One region of the Paenibacillus sp. MAHUQ-45 genome, then DNA from elsewhere that is predicted to be linked to it. Evidence: riboswitches for the same ligand, from Rfam matches in the RefSeq annotation. Region 1 holds a riboswitch; the other holds the start of a gene.

Region 1 (11,258 bases):
GCCGTGGCCGGGCGCAACGCGCAGCGGCACGGCACGGCCGTGGACTTGCGGCTCGGCGACTTGCTCGAGCCGTTCGCGGGAATGGAGACGGATATTCTCGTCTCCAACCCGCCGTATATTCCCGGCGGTGACATCGCCGGGCTGCAGCGCGAGGTACGCGACCATGAGCCGCGCACGGCGCTCGACGGCGGCGCGGACGGTCTGGACCCGTACCGCCGCATGATGGAGCAGCTCCCGCTGCTCCCGGCTCCGCCGCGCCTGATTGGCTTTGAGCTTGGCTTCGGCCAGGCTGAGCAGGTGGCCGCGCTCCTGAAAGCTGCGGGTCACTGGAACGAGATCATCACCGTTGATGATCTCGCCGGGATTCCCCGTCATGTGCTGGGACTAAGAAGATAGCTCGGGAGCCGTTGTTATAAGTACAATGGCGACCGCTGGCTGCAAAGGATTTGTATTTTAAGTGAGCCGTCCCTTACAATAGACAATGGCGGCTGTTCAGTACATGATGAGTACCCGAAAGCCAGTAGAGAGCAAGGAGGCAGAACATGCTTCAGAAGATTAAAAAAATCGATGGCGTCGTCATAGTCGTTCTGTTGATCTTGATGTGCGTCAGTATTTCAGCCATATACAGTGTAACTCATGGGAGAGAAAAGCTGGACGGACACCATATCCAGATGCTGAAGTATTATGTGATCGGCTTTATTGCGCTGACCGGAATCACTTTTCTGGACTATAGAATATTAGTGAAGTACGCCTTATACGTATACCTCGGCGGTATTGGCTTACTGGTGCTTGTCAGCTTCATGGGCGAGACCAAAAATAATGCGCAGGGCTGGTTGTCGCTGCCAGGCGGCATGAGTCTTCAGCCTGCCGAGTTGTTCAAACTCGTGCTCATTCTTTTTCTGGCATCTGTGCTGGTGCGAAAGAATAAGAACAAGTTATCGTTCTGGCGTGATGTCATACCGCTGGCTGTGCTTACGCTAGTCCCCTTTCTAATTGTCATGACACAAAATGACTTAGGTAATGCATTGGCTTATCTTGTCATTCTGGTCGGGATGCTCTGGATCGGAAATATCAAGTTTACTCATGCGCTGATTGGACTGATCGTTATTGGGAGCTCCGCGGTTGCTGGGATTATGAGCTACATCCATTATCACGACGATATTAAAGTCTTTCTTACAGATATTGGTCGATCCCACTGGATCGAACGTTTTGATCCATGGCTTGTGCCTGATAAGGCCACGCCCAAAGCGAGCTACCATACGAAGAATGCCAAACTGGCTATTGCTTCTGGTGGGATGAGCGGTGAAGGATACATGAACGGTAGTTCCGTGCAGACGGATCGTGTACCATACACCTATTCTGACTCCATCTTTGTGCAGATTGCCGAGGAATTTGGCTTCGTGGGTTCCGCGCTGGTATTGCTGCTATATTTTATTCTCATCCATCGAATGATATTGATAGCCCTGGAAAGCAGGGATAGGGGAGGGCCATTCCTGATCGTCGGAATTGTCGCCATGATGCTCTATCAAATCTTTGAGAATATCGGGGCCTTCATCGGCCTGATGCCGTTAACGGGAATCACGCTGCCGTTCATCAGCTTTGGGGGAACCTCCCTGCTCATCAACATGGCCAGCATCGGTCTTGTCATGAGCGTACGCTTGCACGGACAAGAAGTAGAAGAGGATTTTCCTAATCCGAGCAATAACTATCAAGCACCTGCGAAGCAGGCATAGCTTTATAAGTAACATTACATCTGCTAAACCGCTGGAACTGTCTGAAAAGATAGTGCCTGGCGGTTTTTTTTGCGTTGTGTGAAGGGTTAGTGGGCTTCAAAGTGATGTGATGTATAAATTTGTATAATTCAGAGCGGGCATTTACAATAAATATACGAGCTACTCTTCTTTACAGTAAAACTAGTTTGCCTCCCCAACTAACGGCATTTTTGCATCTTATTTTTCGGAAAAGCACGCTGTACAGGGTATTCGGGAAGATTTAAGGTACAGAATTGCCGCTAATTACACTCCGGAGATCGTTAGGTGGATTTATCGCATGAAGGCGAATGATCTGTCGGGGGATGCAGGGGCTTTGAAAGAGTAGAAGTATGGTATAAGAGAAAATCTGTGGGCAATTCGACCGGTGGTCCGGGCATTCACCATAGTGACAACAGCGCCTTGAAGTGGATAGTGAGCTCTTCATATGAAGTAAGTTAGCCATAGCACGACATTGCTAGAAAAGTGCTGAAAATGAACGAGGATAAGGGGCAGATTGAACCATGCTGGAAAAATTGAAGAGAGTGGACCCTGTGATCGTTGTTGTGCTAATTATGCTGATGAGCATCAGTATATTTTCGATATACAGCGTTACAGTCGGGAGGATAAGCCCCTTGAAACTGGATGGTTTTCACCTCCAGATGCTCAAGTATGATCTCTTGGGGTTTATGGCTTTTATCTTGCTTGCCTTTGTGGATTACAAATTGTTTATCCGCTATGGGAAATACATTTATGCCTTGGGCCTTGGACTATTGGTACTGGTCATCTTCATCGGCAAAGAACAAAACGGTGCGCAGGGCTGGTTGAAGCTGGGGCAGCTAACATTGCAACCGGCCGAACTTTTTAAACTCGTTCTTATTCTGTTTCTGGCCTCATTCCTGTTGCGCAAGCAAGGGGCTGTTCTGACTTTCTGGAGAGGGGTCATACCCATTGGCCTACTGACGCTGATCCCTTTTGTATTAGTGCTTGTGCAGAATGATTTGGGAAATGCGCTCAGTTATATTGTAATAATGCTTGGTCTGGTATGGATCGGAAATATCAAATTCACACATGCACTGATCGGCCTGCTCCTGATCGGCGTTACTGGAGTCGGTCTCGCGCTGGGCTATATTCACTATCATGATCAAGCCGTGCAATTCCTCGGAGAGACGATTGGTAGAAAGCATCTGATTGCACGTCTGGACCCCTGGCTTGTCCCGGATTTGGCCACGGCAGATGCAAGTTATCATACCAAGAATGCTAAAATTGCTATCGCTTCCGGCGGTATGGGCGGGGAAGGCTATATGAACGGGGACTCTGTACAGGCCGGACGGGTACCTTATACGTACTCGGACGCTATCTTTGTACAGATCGCTGAAGAATTTGGTTTCTTGGGTTCTGCGTTTGTCCTGCTGCTCTTCTTTATTCTCATCCATCGAATGATTGTGATTGCGCTGGAGTGCCGGGAACGAAGTGGTACATTCCTGATAATTGGCGTTGCAGCTATGTTGCTATATCAGATTCTTGAAAATATCGGGGCGTTCATCGGATTGATGCCGCTCACCGGGATTACACTCCCTTTCATCAGTTATGGCGGAACTTCAGTGCTCATCAACATGGCTGCTATGGGCATTGTAATGAGCGTACATCTGCACGGAGGCGAGGCCCAGCCCGATTTACCTGTGCCTTCGGCTGGCTTGGCCAATTCCCGAATGCTAAAGGTTTAATTTGATAGATTACTAGGTTTGGCTTCTCTCTCTCTTGGACATACTGACGAATATGAGAGGTTAAGAGAGAGGGGCGGGCCGATATGAATAGCAATCCAGGTCATAAAGGAGATTCATTGCGTGTTACCTTTAAGTATACTGCCATTTTAATTTGTTTTTTTATGGTGATTCTCATGATGTGGGAAGGACAGAAAACGGATGCGGCCGTAGCTGAGTCGTCCATTCCTACGGAGTCGATCCGCCTGCGGATTCTGGCCAACTCGGATGGAACCCAGGATCAGCTTGTTAAACGTCAAATTCGTGATGCGGTGGTAGCCCAAATGAACCAATGGGTGTCTGGACTTGAGGACCCACAAAGTCTGGAGCAGGCCCGGGTCTTAATCCGTCGGCATCTGCCTGAGCTGAACACTTTGGTCGGTCAAGAACTAGAGCAGCGGGGCATCGATTATTCATATAATGTGGAGCTCGGCGTGGTTCCGTTCCCTACCAAAATGTACGGTGGCAAGGTGTATCCGGCTGGTGACTATGAAGCCTTACGAATTACACTGGGCGCGGGCAAGGGGCAAAACTGGTGGTGTGTCCTGTTTCCACCTCTCTGCTTCATAGATGCCGGGTCCGGGGATGCCGCAGCACCTGCGGCTGCCAAGGTGAAGACTGTATCTGCTGCCGGAGCGGAAGGTAAGGCTATCAACAAAGCTCTGGGTGAAAAGGCTGCGCAAGGAGACAAATCGACTACAGATCAGAATGGCGAGTCAGGAGAAACGCCTGCGGTGAAATTCTTCGTTTGGGAGCTGCTGCAAAACCTGTGGAACTGGATCAGTGGATTGTGGTCCTGAGGGCGGATATGGTAGTATTTTAAAAGCTGAGCGTCGCGGCTCCACAGGGTGGGGTCGTTTTTTAAAAGTTCAAAAGCAGCGTGATTTTGCCTGTTTTTATACGAAAATGCTCTGCTTGTAATCATTACTCTACTCTTTGGAAAGCTTGTGATATGTATGGAAAAGAACATCGAGACCAAGTTTGCCCTTCCACGGCAGACAGGAAATATAAAGGACACTAAGTACTGGAAGCTTCATCTGCTGAATGAGACGACAGAGGTTTCGCTAATAGAAAAAGAAGAAGATCATGCCACGATTTCTGCAACTGGGGCTTCGCTTATAGAAGAAGAAGCAAACCATGCTGCAATTACCGCAGCAGCAGCGCTTCTCCGGGAAGGAGGAACCGTAGCGTTTCCTACGGAAACTGTGTACGGCCTCGGGGCTGACGCCCGGAATACGGCAGCGGTTGAGGCGGTGTTCGCGGCAAAAGGACGCCCATCCGACAATCCGCTCATTGTGCATATCGCGGATCAGAAGGCGCTGGATGAATTGGTGGAGGAGGTTCATCCAACCGCGACAGCGTTGATGGAAGCCTTCTGGCCTGGCCCGTTAACGCTTGTGCTTCCCGTTCGGCCTGGCGTATTGTCCCCGAGAGTGACAGCGGGACTGGATACTGTCGGCATTCGTATCCCTAGTCATCCAGTGGCACTTTCACTGCTGCGTGAGGCCGGCTGTCCGGTAGCTGCGCCTAGCGCCAATCGTTCGGGCCGCCCGAGTCCGACGCTCGCCTCACATGTTATGGAAGACTTGAGCGGATTCATCGACGCTGTCGTCGATGGCGGTGCCGCCGGCGTCGGACTGGAATCGACGGTGGTACAGGTCCTGCCGGAAGGCACGGTGGCCGTGCTACGTCCCGGCGGAATCACCGCCGAGCAGCTGGCGGCGGTGGCTGGAGCGGGCGCTGTAGATACCGCGCCCGCCCATGCAGCCGAAACCGCAGCTGCGCCTGCGGTCTCGGCTGCGGGCCTGCCCGCTGGCGACAGCGCGGGCGAAGACAATGGCCCGGCTCCGCGTGCGCCGGGCATGAAGTACACGCACTACGCGCCGCGCGGCTGGCTCGGCGTTGTGCGCGGGTCTTCGCCGCAAGCCGTGGCGAAGACTGCGGCAGAGCTGCTGCAGGCGGCGCAGACTGACGGCGGGATCACGGGGCTGCTCCGCTTCGAGGAGCATGCCGCTTTCTATCCCGCCTCTCCTGCTGCCTGCGTGGTGTCCCTCGGCTCGATTCACTCGCCGGAGGAAGGAGCCCGCTCCCTATATGCCGCGCTGCGGCGCTTCGATGAGGCGGGAGCGACCTACATTCTGGCCGAGGCTTGTCCGGAAACCGGCCTCGGCGCTGCCATTATGAACCGGCTTATGAAAGCCGCCGGCGGAACTGTGATCGCGGTCGAGTAATCTCCCGCCCAGTGCCCATGCCCTTTTTCCCTGTTGTCATGTTTACCTTCTTGTCCGCATATTGTGGTTGTACAAGACATTTGCGATTTTGGGGGTATGGCCATGGGCTTAGGAGAGGTATATGCCGGTTGGGGACAGGTTGTAACGATTGCCATTATGGCAATTGCGCTGGGAATGGATGCTTTCTCCCTCGGAGTAGGGATCGGAATGAAAGGTATCCGCCTGCTGCATATCCTGCAGCTCAGCCTGCTTATTGCTTTCTTTCATGTGCTTATGCCTTTGCTCGGTCTAGTGACAGGGAGCTACGTCGGAAATTTATTGGGACAGGTTACCACCTATGCTGCCGGAGGGTTGCTGCTCCTTCTGGGCGGGCATATGATCTTTAATTCCTTTCGCTCGGGCGATGACAGTCCCAGGGTTTGGGATCATCGCACCTTTTGGGGGATGCTGTTGATCTCGCTCAGTGTCAGCGTAGATTCTTTTTCGGTAGGTGTATCTTTAGGGATGTTCGTGGACAGTATTCTACTGACTATACTGGCTTTTGGCATTTGCGGCGGGCTAATGTCGATTACAGGTTTGCTGCTGGGGCGGCATGTCAGTCGTGGGCTTGGTACGTACGGCGAGGCGATTGGCGGGGCGATCCTATTGGGGTTTGGCTTGCTGTTCATCTTCTGATACAATAACGGCACCGGAAGTATTCTAACTAATTATGTCTTCTGCCCATAGTTTTTGCCCAATCAAGTGATTTGAACGGTACTGAAAACTATGGCGGAATGAATTTAAATATTTATTGGGAGGTGGATAAACATGCTGCATATTTTATTCGTCTGCACCGGCAATACCTGCCGCAGTCCTATGGCAGAAGGGCTTCTGCGGAAGTATGCCAAGGCGCGCGGAGTGGAGCTGGAGGTGCGGTCTGCAGGAGTATCCGCCATTTCAGGCTCATCCATATCCAGACATGCTGCGGCGATACTGCGGGATGAGGGTGTGCTTGATCTCATGCAGTCCTCTCAGCTTACAGGTCAACAAGTAGCCTGGGCGGATCTTGTGTTAACACTGACAGGTAGTCACAAGCGGCATTTACTGCAATATTTTCCAGATGCCGTGACGAAGACATATACGCTGAAAGAATATGTACATGATGAAGCGTCAGTCACTGAAGATATCGAGGAGCTGGATAGCCTCTATGCAGAAGCAGAAATGTCCATTGCTCTTGGAGGGGAACCGGATGCTGCCGCACTGCAGCGGATCATCGAGATTCGTCAACGCATTCCGAGCTTTGATATTTCTGATCCCTTTGGTGGCAGTCGTGATGATTATGAGCTAACAGCTGCCGAGATCCGCAAGGCGCTGCATAGCCTGCTGGATAAGCTACAGTCTGTAAGACGTTTGTAAAGAAGGTTGATTTTCGGCTCTCTTTGCTTTAAGATGTAAGAAATATCGGTTCCGATGTAACTGGCGACAACTGTGGATCAAACCACGATGGAGCATCGGAATAAACGGCCGGTCGCCTGGGCAAAAGAGCAAATCCGCAGCTACCTGCGGACTGCTCTTTTTTGTTTGAAATAGATGGAATTATCTGACTATTAGATATGTATCCTTATATTTCTTACTTACAGATATGGGTGGTTTATAGCGTAATAAGAGTATCTGCCAGCCTCCGAAAGTCTTGGACTTTCGCTTCCTGGAGAGGTACAGCCGTATCTGTCCCTGAAGCGAAAGTGGTGATGATGAGGTATCGTCATAACATTTTAGGAGGTAGGGCAATGGATGAAATGAAGCAGAACAATTCTTGGGAAGAGCGCGCGGTTAACCCTGCAGGATCTGTCGGGGAAGAAGATCATTCTTCAGACAATGCACGCTTGCTCTCTGAGGCTACTGCCACTGTGGTTCGAGAGCTTGCTACGGCAGGGAAGCTGGGTCCCGGCAAGATTCTTGTAGTTGGAGCTAGCACCAGCGAGGTAGCCGGTGCCCGGATCGGGACTGGCGGAGCGCTGGCTGTGGCAGAGCAATTGCTTGCTGGCATTACTGAGGTAGCTGATGAACTCGGATTCCATCCGGTGTATCAATGCTGTGAGCATTTGAATCGTGCCTTGGTGATGGAGCGCTCTTTGCTGGATCGGTTAGGGTTACAGGAGGTTGCAGCTGTGCCGATTCCCGTCGCAGGAGGTTCGATGGCTGCTGCTGCCTATCGCTCCATGAAAGACCCTGTGCTGGCAGAAACCGTACAGGCTCATGCTGGTATTGATATCGGGGAGACGCTGATCGGCATGCATTTACGACGTGTGGCCGTGCCTTTCCGTCCTAGCCTGCGTTACATTGGAGAAGCTAGAGTGAACGCTGCATGGAGCAGACCTGCCTTGATCGGCGGCGAACGTGCCGTCTACCGGACACAGGAGCAAAGCGGAACCCCGCTCTGCGAATAACTTAATGGTTTTCACTAAACACAACATAAACACAATACTAGGGAGGAAATAAGAACATGGAACAATTGCGTAAGAGTGACCCGGCAGTACTGGAAGCGATGGGATTGGAGCTGAAACGTCAGCGCGCGAATATTGAGCTTATTGCCTCTGAGAATATCGTCAGCGAAGCTGTTATTGAAGCTATGGGTTCGGTGCTTACCAACAAATATGCTGAAGGCTACCCGGGCAAGCGTTTTTATGGTGGTTGTGAAGATGTAGACATCGTCGAAGATCTGGCTCGCGACCGTGCTAAGCAACTGTTTGGTGCAGAGCATGTCAATGTACAACCGCACTCTGGTGCACAAGCGAATATGGCCGTTTATTTGGCAGCCCTGAAGCCTGGTGACACTGTACTTGGTATGAACCTGGCTCATGGTGGTCACTTGACACACGGTAGCCCGGTTAATGCTTCCGGCTTGCTTTATAACTTCGTTGCTTACGGTGTGCAAGAGGATACTTTCCTTATTGACTATGATGAAGTGCGCAAAGCCGCTTTCAAACACCGTCCTAAATTGATCGTAGCTGGTGCAAGTGCTTATCCGCGTACCATTGATTTTGAAAAACTCGCTGCTATTGCCAATGATGTTGGCGCATTGTTCATGGTAGACATGGCTCACATCGCAGGTCTGGTTGCTGCAGGTTTGCACCCGAACCCAGTTCCACATGCTCACTTTGTAACAACTACAACACACAAAACGCTGCGTGGACCACGCGGTGGCTTGATCATCTGTAAACAACCTTGGGCAGCTGCAATTGATAAAGCTGTATTCCCAGGCACGCAAGGTGGACCACTGATGCATGTGATTGCTTCCAAGGCGGTTGCCTTCGGTGAAGCATTGCAGCCATCCTTCAAGACTTATGCCGAAAATGTTATCAAGAATGCTAAGGTATTGTCCGAGACATTGCTTGGTGAAGGCATTAACATTATCTCTGGTGGAACAGACAACCACTTGATGCTGATTGATACCCGCAACTTGGGTATTACCGGTAAAGAAGCGGAAAAGGTACTGGATTCCATTGGTATTACCGTGAACAAGAATGCTATTCCGTTCGACCCAACTAGTCCATTTGTAACTAGCGGTATCCGTCTGGGTACTCCTGCGGTTACTTCTCGTGGCATGGATGAGAAAGCGATGAGTGTTATTGGCCGGATCATTGCGAATGTGCTCAAGAATCCGAAGGATGAAGCGATCTTGACTGAGGCTGGCCGCCAAGTGGCTGAGCTGACAGATCAATACCCGCTGTACCCTGAATTGAAATACTAATCTGTATAATAATTTCAGTATTTGTACTGCCTTTCTGCCTCCGTGGGCCGGGATTCCGGCTCTACGGAGGTTTTTTTGTTGCATAATGTTCACAACTGGAAGATTGATTATGGATTGAAATGTATTGAAATCAATCATGAAAGTTCATGGAATTTTCAATAAAAAGCGTGATGAAATTGTGAAAAGTATGAAAAAGCTGAAGTTGTGCAGACTAAAGCACGTTTTCACAAGGTTGCAATAGACATTAGATGCATTTTAAATCCTTCCTCTGGATAATGATGTAATAATTGAACTGTTTTCGAAGAGTATTGTTGTAGTTTCTGTCGTAGGGTGAAAAGCGGCGGCGGTGATGATATAATAGATGAGATTTAGCCACAGAACAGGTGCAAAGCGCTTACTAGGGCTTGAGACTAAAGACTTTATAATTACCGGAGGGACAAGTTAATGGGAAAATTGGTGATTTGCGATCATCCTTTGATTCAACACAAACTGACATTTATTCGCGACGTGCGGACTAACACTAAGGAGTTCAGAGAGCATGTTGATGAAGTTGCCACATTGATGGCTTACGAGATTACACGCGATATTCCACTGGAGACAATAACCGTGCAGACGCCGGTTGCTGAGACACAAAGCAAGGTGATTTCCGGAAGAATGCTGGGACTGGTTCCTATCCTTCGTGCTGGACTTGGTATGCTGGAAGGCGTATTGAAGCTGCTGCCTGCAGCCAAGGTGGGTCATGTGGGCTTGTTCCGCGATCCGGATACGTTGCAGCCTGTTGAGTATTACGTCAAGCTTCCTACAGATGTGCAGGAGCGCGAACTGATTGTCATTGATCCAATGTTGGCTACTGGCGGTTCGGCCATTGCTGCTATTACTTCACTGAAGAATCGTGGCTGTACCCAAATTAAAATGATGAACCTGATCGCTGCACCGGAAGGTGTTGCTGCTGTGCATGAAGCTCACCCAGATGTGGACATTTATGTAGCCGCATTGGACGACCATTTGAATGAACATGGTTACATCATCCCGGGACTTGGCGATGCTGGTGACCGCCTGTACGGAACAAAGTAATCACGAATACTATAACTGAAGCTTATCTAGAAACAATTGCAACTATGGAGAAAGTGGGTAGGGGATATGTCCAAAATTAAAGTAATGACGATTTTCGGAGTGCGCCCCGAGGCGATCAAGATGGCACCCCTGGTTCTTGAGCTGGGGAAACATCCCGAACATATCGAATCTATCGTGTGTGTAACGGCCCAGCACCGTGAATTGTTGGATCAGGTGCTTGAGGTGTTCAAGATTACACCGGATTATGATCTGGATGTTATGAAAGACCGCCAAACCTTGAACGAGATTACCATTCGGGTGCTGGAAGGATTGGAGCCGGTACTTCGTGAGGCCAAGCCTGATCTGGTACTGGTACATGGTGACACGCTGACTACATTCCTGGCCAGTTATGCTTCATTCCTGCAACAAATTCAGGTGGGTCATGTGGAAGCAGGACTTCGGACCTGGAACAAACTCTCCCCTTATCCCGAGGAGATGAACCGTCAGCTGACAGGGGTTTTGGCCGATTTGCACTTTGCGCCGACAGACTGGTCCGCAGGCAATCTGAGACATGAGAACAAAAAAGAATCAAGTATTTATATCACAGGCAATACGGTAACCGATGTGTTTCAATATACCGTACAGCCGGACTACCAGCATCCTGTATTGGAATTTGCGTCAGGAAAAAGACTTATTTTGATGACGGCGCACCGCAGAGAATCACAAGGCGAGC
Region 2 (11,258 bases), on a different contig from region 1:
ATTAGATGTATTGCAAAACATAATGTTGAGTTTACCGTTGTAAGAGTAACACTGATTATAGCCAACTTCAATCATTTCAAAGTAAAGTTGTTCGTAAAAGCGAAAAATACTACTATATGAATCCACTGGTCAGGGGGAGCGCTATAGTGAATTAATTGCAAGAGTGGTTGGTGACACCTCTCATTATCGTTAATAATCGACGCTTCGCAGATTGATTATACTCGGCAAAAAAGGCTGTCCTCTTTGCAGAAACTTCTGCTCAAGTGACAGCCTTTTTTATTGTTTTTCCAAGCTGAGGTGACGTATTAGAGTACGTATGCGAACCCAACCCTACCAAATGTGATCAAATACTCTAGACAAAACATCCTTATTCAATTTTCAACCGTAGGAATAACGAACAATTTTACACGATTACGCCGCATCCTGGGCTTGCTGTTTAGTAGCTTTCTTGCTACCCGGACGCAACAGTAGAAGCACAACGATAAATGATGCCGAAATAAATACAATCGAACCAATAATCGCTGTAGAGACACCTGCTGTAAATTCCGCGTCAGTTGGCGTTCCAGTTCGAACGAACGATCCAAAAACCGCCGTAAGGACAGCCAATCCAAGCGATCCACCCGTTTGGTGTGCCACATTGACCAGCCCTGATGCCGCCCCCGCATCACGCGGATCAACATCAGACAGTCCAAAGGTGGTAAATGGAATAAACACAATACCTGCACCTATCCCCAATACGACCATCGGGATCATAAGCCCTGGGAAGAACTTCAAGTCCGTTGAAATCTGACTCAAGAAGATCATCGCAATGATGACTATAAAAATACCACTAATAAGCACTTTCGCATTTCCGTAGCGAGACACAAGCCATGGCATGGCATACATCATTCCGAACTGAACCATAGTCATAGGTAGAAAGGCAAGTCCAGTCTCGAGTGCCGTAAAGCCAAGCACATGCTGCAAGAATTGTGACATGAAAAAAAACATCGAGAAATTGCCGCCTACAAACAATAGTCTACCCAAATATGCGCCAGACCGTTCACGACTTGCGAATAGACGAAGCGGTGTAATCGGCTGTTCGACCCGTGACTCGATGAAAACAAAGGCTGCCAGCAAAATAATTCCTATGAGCAATGAAGTTATGGTTATAGAATTCCCCCATCCGTCGTCTGCCGCGCGGACAAAGCCATATACGAGAGCGGTCAGACCTACTACAGAAGTAATCGCCCCCATGATATCAAAACGACCGGTGCTTTTATTCGTCTCTGGCAAAAATTTCGGTGCCAGCACAAGCAGTACAATGCCGATCGGTACATTAATGAACATACCTACACGCCAGGATACCCAGTCCGTTAACATGCCGCCTACAACTAAACCAATGCTTCCGCCAGCTCCGTTGACCGCACTGTACATGGCAATGGCTTTAACCCGTTCCTTAGTCTCCACAAAACTGACAGATAAGAGTGCCAGCGCTGAAGGCGTGGCCAATGCGGCCCCGATCCCTTGCAGAGCACGGGTGATGAAGAGCATTTCAGCGGATTGAGCTAACCCGGCAAATAACGATGCAACCGTAAAAATCGCTGTCCCGATTATAAAAACCCGTCTTCGACCAACGAGATCCCCCGCTCTCGCTCCGAGTAGCAAAAAGCCCCCGAATGCCAGAACATAAGCATTTTGCACCCAGGTCAAGCTCGTTGTCGCAAGGTGCAGTCCGCGGCCAATCTCAGGAAGTGCCGTGATCATAATGGATGCATCGAGAACAACCATAAGCTGACAAGTGATGATGATAGCTAGAATGAGTCTATTATTTGACTGTCGGATAACAACCATCCTTTCTTGATGAATGAACTGAAGCTGATTTTGACAACCATCTGAATAAATAAGTTCAGTATGGTTAATTGTTGGCTGCTGGCCAAAAGTATTGACCGATGTGCTGAATTAGAATAACATGCATTTTAATCAAAGTAAACAAAAAACATTTATTTTGTCTATTATGTATTTCGTGTATTTCTCGTATTCAATGCTGTATAATAAAGTGACACGGTTTGAGAGATTGGAGTTGACATCAACACAATGAGTACACAAGTGGAACCGAGAGAAAAACTACTCAAAAAACTAATACATTCCGGGATGAAGGATGGATTCCAGCATTTGCGGATGGATGACATCGCCAAGCATATGGATGTAAGCCGAGCGACTATGTACAAATATTTTTCATCCAAAGAGGAAGTTATAGCGGGTGTCGTGCAAGTTTTTGTCGATTATATCGAAAGACTCGCAGATCGCAACCCCGAGGATGATGAGCGTTCGTTTGGGATCTGGTTCCAAAAGCTGTTCGACCAGACCGTATCACTCGTCGGTAAAGTCACCGACATCTTCCTCAAGGAGCTTCAGACGATCTACCCGGAGCTATACGATCAATTGAGAGCGGTTCTGAGCAGACGGGAACAACAAGCCCTCATCTTCTATCGCGAAGGAAAAGAAAAAGGTATCTTCAATCCCATCAACGAGCGTCTGATCCTGCTTCAGGATGATCTGCTGCTGCGGGAAATCATCAATATGAAATATCTGCTGCAAAACCAAATCTCCATCGAACAGGTGCTGTACGATTACTACAACCTCAAAAAAATACAGCTATTCAAAGCAGAGAAGCTCGATATCGTGGATGATTCGTTGATTGAACCGGTCATTCAGCACTTCGTGTATAAGTTTAATCGGTCGTTGTCTTGATAGAGGCTGTGAGGATGAGCAGAGAGTTTGCAAAAAGAAAAAGTTGACTTCGCAGATGGCGAGGTCAACTTTTTTTAAGGATTTTATCAGCGAAATATATGCTTTAAAGCTTTATTATGTCCATTTGGACATGTGTCAAAAGAATTCTCACCTTTTCAATTCGACAGCATAAATTAGGTAACATCTAAAATGCCTAGAGGTGGATGTAGATGATTTATTATTGTCCTTACTGTGTTCGTTTGATGGACTATGCAACAAGAAATAACCCAACGATCATTGATGAATGGAATTATGTCGTTGCTCCGCCTCCGCCTAAGCTGCAATTCGTTACAGTCGACCCAAAAACAAGTGCATTGCTCGTTTTAGATATGGAAGCGACGATATGCAATAATCCCCGCTGTATTGCATCCATCTCAACTATCAAACCGCTACTGACGAAAAGCCGTGAACACGGCATGTTAGTTATCTATAGCCTCACACATAATGGAAATGTCTCTGATATTGTTCCTCAGCTATCTCCCTTGCCTAATGAACCCGTTGTGAAATCAAACGTTGATAAATTTTATGAAACCGATCTCGATCAAATCTTAAAAGAGCACGGCATAAAAACCGTGATTGTTACCGGGTATGCCGCTAATGGTGCAGTCCTTCATACAGCGACAAGCGCTGCTTTTCGGGGATATCATGTCATTGTTCCTGTTGACGGAATTTCAGCGTTGAATCCGTATGCCGAACAGTATACATCTTGGCATATGTTGAATAGTCCGGGAACCCGGAACCAGGCCGTTTTAACTAAAGGAGATTGGATACAATTCGGGCAACCTAATATACTAGTACCGAATTCCCCATCCATGATGGGTTAAATTAACTCTCCCAAACCACAGTACAGATACGTTCTTTTTCATCCGCAGCAAGTTCCCTTAAATATCCATTTTTATATAAAATCCATAAAACCGATATGAATGGACTATATCCTGTTAGCAGATGATTGCGTTCGTTATCATTCACAAATGGAGGTATTTCTTTAGCCATTGTACTAATGTAATCATTGAAAGTCTTTTCAATTTCTTTTTTATTTAAAATTTCATCTGAACATTGCTGCAATATGTCATTAACGGCTTGCATCTGTGTTGCGGTGAAATACGGGATTAAAATTTTGAGATGTCCGTCTGCATTAGAGACATAGCTTTTACTAATGAGGCTGGATATAATTTCTTTGTCATAGTTATTCGGGACTTCCATATTAACGATAATCTCATGAACTCGTTTTAATTGTGACATTTCGGTTGGGCCAAAATTGCGATGTCCTCCCATAAATCCCAAATCAAACTGCAAAGCGTGCATGGAATCTGTAACCGGCAGTTTTACTCCGTTCCCCCCTCCTTGTATACAAAATTCACGAAGTTCGTCCGAAATATCGGAAGTAGTTTCAAGAATATCACTCATACGAATACTCGCACATGCCCAGTGCTTGCTTCCGTCTTTGCGCCGCGGAGAAGCATGTTGAAGACCCTTACTCTGTATAATATCAACGTCTATTTTCTGAATAGTTTGAAATATTACGATGGGAATGAGCTGCCATACCAAATAAGCATCATCGAAATCAGCTAAGGAATCATCAATTTCTTTGATTCTTGGTAACGCCTCCTTGATAACCAGATCAAACTGTTGTGCCATGGGTAGTGTATGTTCGAGGTGAAATCTTCGATCGGAGAGTAGATATTTGGCATCAGCTATAAAAAAGTTGGTCTGATATTTGCTTTTGCCGACCACTCTCAAATAATCCATATAGAGCAGCTTATCAATTTTATCTTCAAGATACACTGCCGCCACGCCGAGAGTTCTTGCGATTTCTTCCATAGTTAGCGCCTTACCGTGGCAAATCCAACAAATATTTTGCAAAAGCACATCTGTATGCAATCCACATGGATCATAATGTTGTCCCCAGCCATTCCGCCCCGTACTCAGTCGTATAGGGTTATAAATCCCAATCTGTTCTGTCATTTCAACTCTCTCCTTCAAATCCATTTTGACTTGGCTTAAATGCCACCTGACGGTCGAAGCAGAAATACCGAGAGTTCTTGCGATTTCGTCACCGCTTTTGTCCTCATAATAAAACATTATCGTAATGTCTCTTTTCGTTTTGCTGAGATACATGATCTCCTGCCGTAACTTTTCGGACAACTCTTGTTGTATGAGACTTTCCTCAATACTTCCGCCATCCTCCATGTAATCAAAAGCACTTGGGTTGTTTAATGCATCCCACACTGGCTTAGACTTACGTAAATATTTGGACCATGAATAACAACAAATGCGATAAATGTAGGCGTCCATGTTTTCAATACCTTTATCTACAATTGTCCTGTCACAGAGCGCGATAATAATATCCTGCGATAAATCTTCGGCGTTGTGATAATCATTTGTTTTTAAATATGCAAAGCCAAGTATCCTCTTCGCATATTCTTGAATGAGCGCTTCAGTAAAATCCACCCTCTCACCTGCCTTTCTGAGTACTCATTATATAAGTACCGTCAAAATTGATTTTGTTGGGAAAGTTTTGATTTTATTTTCACTCCAACAACATAAAGAAAAACCCACATCTTTTGAACATGAGTTTGGAATAACAAACTGAAGTGAACTAAATTCATCTTTAACTATAATTATAGTATCGAAAATGTTTTGAAAAATCATAAAATATCCCACACTTATAATAATAATGTTAAAAATAATGGAAAGTGATTCAAACTGGGAGGTGCTTAGTTGTGTTCCCCAAAAATCTAAATTCTGTCGAGGAAGATCATTCAAAGAAACGAATGGATGAAACGCAAATAGAACTACTAAAAAAACCTAAGAAAGGTGTTCTTCGACAACTGACTAATACATTATTAGCAGCAATTTTAGTGGTCGGCGTGTTGTTTTTATTTTTATGGATCATGGATACAATTAGATATTAGAATTGACCTGAGTCCTTATTTGTGAGGGCTCAGTTTCATTTTTCGCATATGGAAAATAATCAAATCTACTCCTCGTCAGGTTCTTCTATGTATTCATATACTCTCGATTTCAAAATCTCTATCAATTCCTCATCCATGAATCGATATTCATCTGGTATATCAAGACAGATTAATTGTTTACTTTTCAATTTGTCTGAAAATTTCTCCTGAAGCCTTCTCTTATGCTTCTTTTCCATCACAAAGATTATATCAGACCACCCAATGTGACCTTCCGTAACCTTAACTCGTGCACCTTCTTCTGTTCCAGCAGATCGAACCTCATAACCGTTCATAGCCTCGAAAATCTTCTCAGCTGTTAAGCTGCGCCACTTATTACGGCTGCAAATAAAGAGTAATTTAATACCTTTCACCTATCCTTTTGTGATTTACTGACAACTACAATCCATCTGGCATTTTCTTGTTCCCTCGATTTCGCGATATGTTTTGTAAGATATTCTTACAAAAACATGCCTGACGTCGGCTCTGTGAAAGGATTTTCTATTAGAATACTTAATGTGATTTGAACAACCACACTGACAAGAATAAAAATTAGGATCGCCCTATAAAAAGATACTGTAGACTCTTTAGATTTCATCATATCTTCGTAGTAAAGTACGATGAGATTCGGTCCGATTATTACATTGAGAACCATCATTATACCGCCAATTATTACATGGCCAATTCCAGTTAAAAATCCTTTGGTATAAAAGTCAGGAAAAATTACATGAAATAATAGAATAATGAGTACAGGTAAAATTATTGAACCAATCAAGCTAATGATAATTACTACAAACCCCTTCATTGTTAGGCTCAAAATTCCCCATCTCCCTTCCTTTAGATAATCTCCGACTCAGACCCAGCTACATTTGCTAATTTCAATTCATTTCCATCATATCACACCACTTCCAACTTACAATCTCCCTGCTCTGAATCGTTTCCATAAGATGTGGGTAATAATAACGCTATATCAATCTATTTACATGTATACGCAAATTCGAAATAAGGAGCGCCTACCATGACCTCTTACAAATACCGACTTGAACAAAAAAAACCTCACACTGGCACGGGCGGGGTTTCACGCGGAGCTTCAGTTCGGGATTTCCCCGCTTCCGTGGGCCTTGCTGGTGTATCCATGCGATTAGAATCGGGAGGTATGCGTGAACTGCATTGGCATGCTAATGCAGCAGAATGGGTTTATGTCATCAGTGGCTCCTGTCGTACGACAGTCATTCATCCTGACGGACACACGTATACCGATACGTTTGAGCCAGGAGATGTTTGGTATTTCCCGCGTGGTTATGGCCATTCCATTCAGGGACTGGGTCCAGAAGAATGTCACTTTATTCTGATTTTTGATAATGGGGATTTCTCGGAGGAACATACCTTTAGTATCACGGATTTCTTAACCCAAACACCTGACAACATTGTCGCCCAAAATCTCGGTATTACCGAAGAACGGGCAGCGCAGCTCCCTCAAGGAGAATCGTATTTTGTCAAAGGACCTGTACCGAATGACAGCTCCTCGAACGGAACATATCGCCGCAATTCAGAGCTAACATCAACACACCGTTATCCCCTGAGTGCCAAGCAGCCTCGGCGTGCTCCCGGAGGTGGAACCCAGCGTACTGTGACGGTCGAAGACTTTCCCATCTCATCCACGATGTCGGGGTCACTGATCGAACTTCAGCCGGGTGCACTACGAGAGATGCATTGGCATCCTAATGCGGATGAATGGCAATATTATATCAGCGGACAAGCTGAAATGACTGTATTTCTGGCAGAAGGCAATTCGGTTACAGAGCAGTTTGAGGCAGGGGACGTTGGTTATGCCCCGATGGGTGCGGGTCACTATATCAAAAATACAGGCGAGGAAGTCTGCCGCGTATTAATTGGATTCAACAATGCCCACTACGAAGCAATTGATCTGAGCGAATGGCTTGCGGGCAACCCCATTGACGTGCTGTCTACAAATCTTGAAATGTCCAGGGAAGAAGCAGCAAAACTGCCGAACGACACCCTTTTCATTGCTCCGGATCAAGGTAAGAAGCGGTCATAGTTCAGCTGACATGATATTGCGTTACTTCAAGCCCACAGAGGAAGACAGGCTAAGAGCCATTGAGGGGTTGTATAAGGACTGAAATAAGCAGAGCCACCGATAAAGGGCGGCTCTTTTATTATGCTCTACGGGGCTTGTAAGGCTTTTAATTAGCTATACCCATTGCCGAATGAATTGGTTTCTGATGTTACGGCAGAGTTTACCCTCCTTCGCTCCGCACAATTTTTTTCTAAAAATACCATGTGAGGGCACTCCTCCCAAAATTCATTAAGCTATCTGGCAGGATAGTTTAAACGTTCCTCGAATATTTTACCAGTTGGATAATCTAATGAAATTTGTTGAATTAAGGTTGTCTGAATGAAACGAAAATCTTATAGATAAGGGTGATTCATGTGAATCAAGGACTCATTGTGTTTTTGAACGGAACGTCAAGTTCTGGAAAGACCTCCATATCGACTGAACTGATAAATCAGAAAGAGATTCCTTTTTATCATTTATCAATTGATGATATTTTTAATAATTACAATGATTTTGTTAATAATAAATTTCCAGATGAACCTCCAAGAGGAATAGATCATCAAGTTGTCTCACAAATAGTTGATGATTCCATATTATCAGTGTACCATTCCACAATTAAATTGTTATCAGAACTAGGTTTTAATGTAATAGTAGATACCATAATCGCAAACGACAAGTATTTTAATGATTTTTATGATTTACTTGTTGATTATCCTATATTGTTTGTAGGCGTACGATGCTCGAAAGAAGAACTCACAAGAAGAGAGCAAAGTAGGGGAGATCGATTAATTGGACTAGCACATTCCCAGTTCGACAGAGTATATTCCTATAATGAATATGATCTTGAAGTAAATACGGAAAAGTTGAGTCCAATCGAATGTGCCGATAAAATATTAAGTTTTATTAAGTCCGATCAGGGTTACTCAGCATTTAAGAAATTAAGTAAAAGAGAGATTAGTGTTTCATAGTAGGCAAATGCATCAGATAACAACATAATCAAGCATTGGGGCTATTGCCCCCTCGGTCTGCCCACAAGATTTCGGAAATATTTGCTTCTCATCGTCATAACCGTATATCAACCCAAATTCCGGCATAAAGAGGTCGAAAGTAATCGCTGGGATCCCCTTATCGACGGACTATTGAATCAAATTGCGTCTAAACAGATACTCCCGGGAAACGTGGTCGGTCCAGTCCTTGCTTTTCATTTTGTTCGTGAACCTTATATGTATACAACTCAGTACAGATAATTTTCATTGGTACAATGAATAGATTAGATTATTTTATTTCTTGTTTTATTTGGATTCCTCAAATACAATAAAGTAAATATTTGGTGTGTGCAACTGGCGTAAACGTGGAGAACCACGAGGGAGCACATATTCATAACGCCGTACGCCTGGGCAAAGTATTTGATCTTTCGATCAAATACTTTTTTTATTTTTCATTGGGAGAGGTCAGGTGCTAGTGATGAAAATGGCTTACATTCTTTTCGACAAGATGACTACGTTGGATTTTGTAGGTTTTTATGAAGCTGTGACATGGATGGGAATTTTAAAGGCAAAAGAAAATGTATCATGGGATTTTTGTTCGAATAAAGAACAGATCACAGACGATCGGGGTTTGACTTTAAAAATTGATCATGTCTTACCTGATTTATCAATCTATGATTTGATATTTATTCCTGGAGGATTATCAACAAGACAACTTAGATACGACACTAATTTTATTTCATGGATTGAGACTGCACGAGATGTTGAATACAAGGTGTCCGTATGCACAGGGGCATTGATTTTGGGTGCAGCTGGTTTTTTAAACGGGAAAAAAGCGACGACAAATACATCCGCATATGAACTTTTAGCACCTTATTGCTCCGAGGTTGTTAAAGAGCGTTTCGTAAGGGATGGAAATGTTTTTACAGGGGGAGGAGTGTCCGCTTCAATTGATTTGGGGCTATATTTAATAGAAACGCTTACCAACGACAACGTGGTTCGACAAGTTCAAGAAAAGATGGATTATCCATATTATCCTGCAAGGAGGTAACTATATTGAGTATTAGATCATTGGTGAAAAACGACCAAGTTCATGTTGAAAAAATCATGACCGAGCACCCTCTTCAGTTCCCCAAGTTTATCATAGACAAATATCCCCCACGCTGGCATACATTTTTGATAGTACAGGATTATGAACTCTGTGGGTACTATGTTAGTTTAGCAAATACTGGTGAAGTAATCGGTCATGCAGGATATATACTCAATGATGAACTTGGCTTATACGAAATAGTTGGTGTTGCTGTATCAAAAAATTTTCAGCGCCAAGGGATTGGGAACGCCTTAATTAATCATATTTGCGGCAAAATAAGTGAGCTGGGCAATAAGCAAGTTATCCTTTATACATTGGGTCATGTTGGAAATGAAGCCACATTGATGTTCTATAGAAATATTGGCTTTGAAATGGTTAATTACGAGAAAGATTTTTTTGAATCCGATTACGATAGGGTCACTTTTGCTAGAACATTTTTATGAAGGAGTAATCAGTACAGAGTGGGCTGGCAAAATGGAGATGTCCTCTAATGAACGTTAACAACGGTGACAAAAAAAGAATACTTAAAAAGTGGGGACAGTAATAGCGACAGCCCCACTTCTCTTTCTCTTGTTAATCAAACAATCAAGCAAAAACTTGTACTATATTCAGCCCTGCATTACACGCCCAATCCCTTACCACCCACAGGACGAAGTCGAACCGGCTCGACTGCTGCGATTAGAGGCTTCGCGCGCTGTATGACGGCAAGTACTTCTTCGTTCTTGAGAGAATCAGCATGAGCCTCAGCATCACGCCACAGTTCGGTCACCCAGATCACATCAGGATCATCTACGGATTCATTGATAATATAGAGCTCGCAGCTCTCCATATTATTGAGACTCCGGGAAGCCTCCAGCAATAATGAGGTGAGTTCCTCCCGCTTTCCAGGGTGGGCCGTCATTTTACCAAACATCGTAAACTTGTTCATTTTATTTCTTCATCCTTTCTCTTTATCTTTTTGCATCCCTTCATAGTGCTGAAACATTTCCAGACTGACCTCCATCATTCGATCGATCAGCATTGGCGGCTCAAGGATCTTAAGTGACCTCCCGAACGGTAGAAGAAAGTACGGCACGTATCTTAGCGACTGCTCCTCTAACTGAAAGAGAACTTCACCGGGCGGCTTGCGTTCGAGTATTGAATGTCCGAATAACCAGTGCTTGCATATTTCGTTTAGTGCGCGTTCGTGTCCCTGGATTCTTACGATGACTTGCGTCTCAGTTTCCAGTGGATTTGGTAGTAAAGAGTGCAAGAGGAAATCTCGCGGGGAAAAAGCTGCTGGACGCTCGAAACGGGTATTTGCTGCTTCCAAATGAACTATACGATCCACGCGGAAGCTGCGAATCTCTTGTCTCAAATGACAAAATCCGACAACGTACCAATTT

What was found. A riboswitch is a leader RNA that binds a small molecule or an ion and turns the genes downstream of it on or off. The one in region 1 is predicted to bind ZMP and ZTP.
Region 2: it holds a riboswitch for ZMP and ZTP, as region 1 does, so the genes downstream of both, AC3Y23_RS05720 (DJ-1/PfpI family protein) here and AC3Y23_RS12355 (TIGR01440 family protein) in region 1, are expected to answer to the same signal.

What each region holds. Positions count from the first base shown of each region.
Region 1 covers NZ_JBYUPV010000004.1:352,301-363,558, forward strand. The annotation lists gene prmC (peptide chain release factor N(5)-glutamine methyltransferase) at 1-396, shown strand, start outside; gene AC3Y23_RS12325 (FtsW/RodA/SpoVE family cell cycle protein) at 543-1,733, shown strand; gene AC3Y23_RS12330 (FtsW/RodA/SpoVE family cell cycle protein) at 2,273-3,475, shown strand; gene spoIIR (stage II sporulation protein R) at 3,559-4,311, shown strand; gene AC3Y23_RS12340 (L-threonylcarbamoyladenylate synthase) at 4,468-5,742, shown strand; gene AC3Y23_RS12345 (manganese efflux pump MntP) at 5,845-6,417, shown strand; gene AC3Y23_RS12350 (low molecular weight protein arginine phosphatase) at 6,550-7,137, shown strand; ZMP/ZTP riboswitch at 7,184-7,266, shown strand; gene AC3Y23_RS12355 (TIGR01440 family protein) at 7,509-8,168, shown strand; gene glyA (serine hydroxymethyltransferase) at 8,225-9,472, shown strand; gene upp (uracil phosphoribosyltransferase) at 9,917-10,546, shown strand; gene wecB (non-hydrolyzing UDP-N-acetylglucosamine 2-epimerase) at 10,613-11,258, shown strand, end outside.
Region 2 covers NZ_JBYUPV010000002.1:443,056-454,313, reverse strand. The annotation lists gene AC3Y23_RS05765 (MFS transporter) at 412-1,830, opposite strand; gene AC3Y23_RS05760 (TetR/AcrR family transcriptional regulator) at 2,131-2,730, shown strand; gene AC3Y23_RS05755 (cysteine hydrolase family protein) at 2,940-3,593, shown strand; gene AC3Y23_RS05750 (RNA polymerase sigma factor) at 3,595-5,220, opposite strand; gene AC3Y23_RS05745 (hypothetical protein) at 5,493-5,684, shown strand; gene AC3Y23_RS05740 (low molecular weight protein tyrosine phosphatase family protein) at 5,750-6,085, opposite strand; gene AC3Y23_RS05735 (hypothetical protein) at 6,181-6,525, opposite strand; gene AC3Y23_RS05730 (cupin domain-containing protein) at 6,739-7,779, shown strand; gene AC3Y23_RS05725 (chloramphenicol phosphotransferase CPT family protein) at 8,172-8,765, shown strand; ZMP/ZTP riboswitch at 9,124-9,203, shown strand; gene AC3Y23_RS05720 (DJ-1/PfpI family protein) at 9,262-9,834, shown strand; gene AC3Y23_RS05715 (GNAT family N-acetyltransferase) at 9,840-10,316, shown strand; gene AC3Y23_RS05710 (putative quinol monooxygenase) at 10,493-10,801, opposite strand; gene AC3Y23_RS05705 (helix-turn-helix transcriptional regulator) at 10,811-11,258, opposite strand, start outside.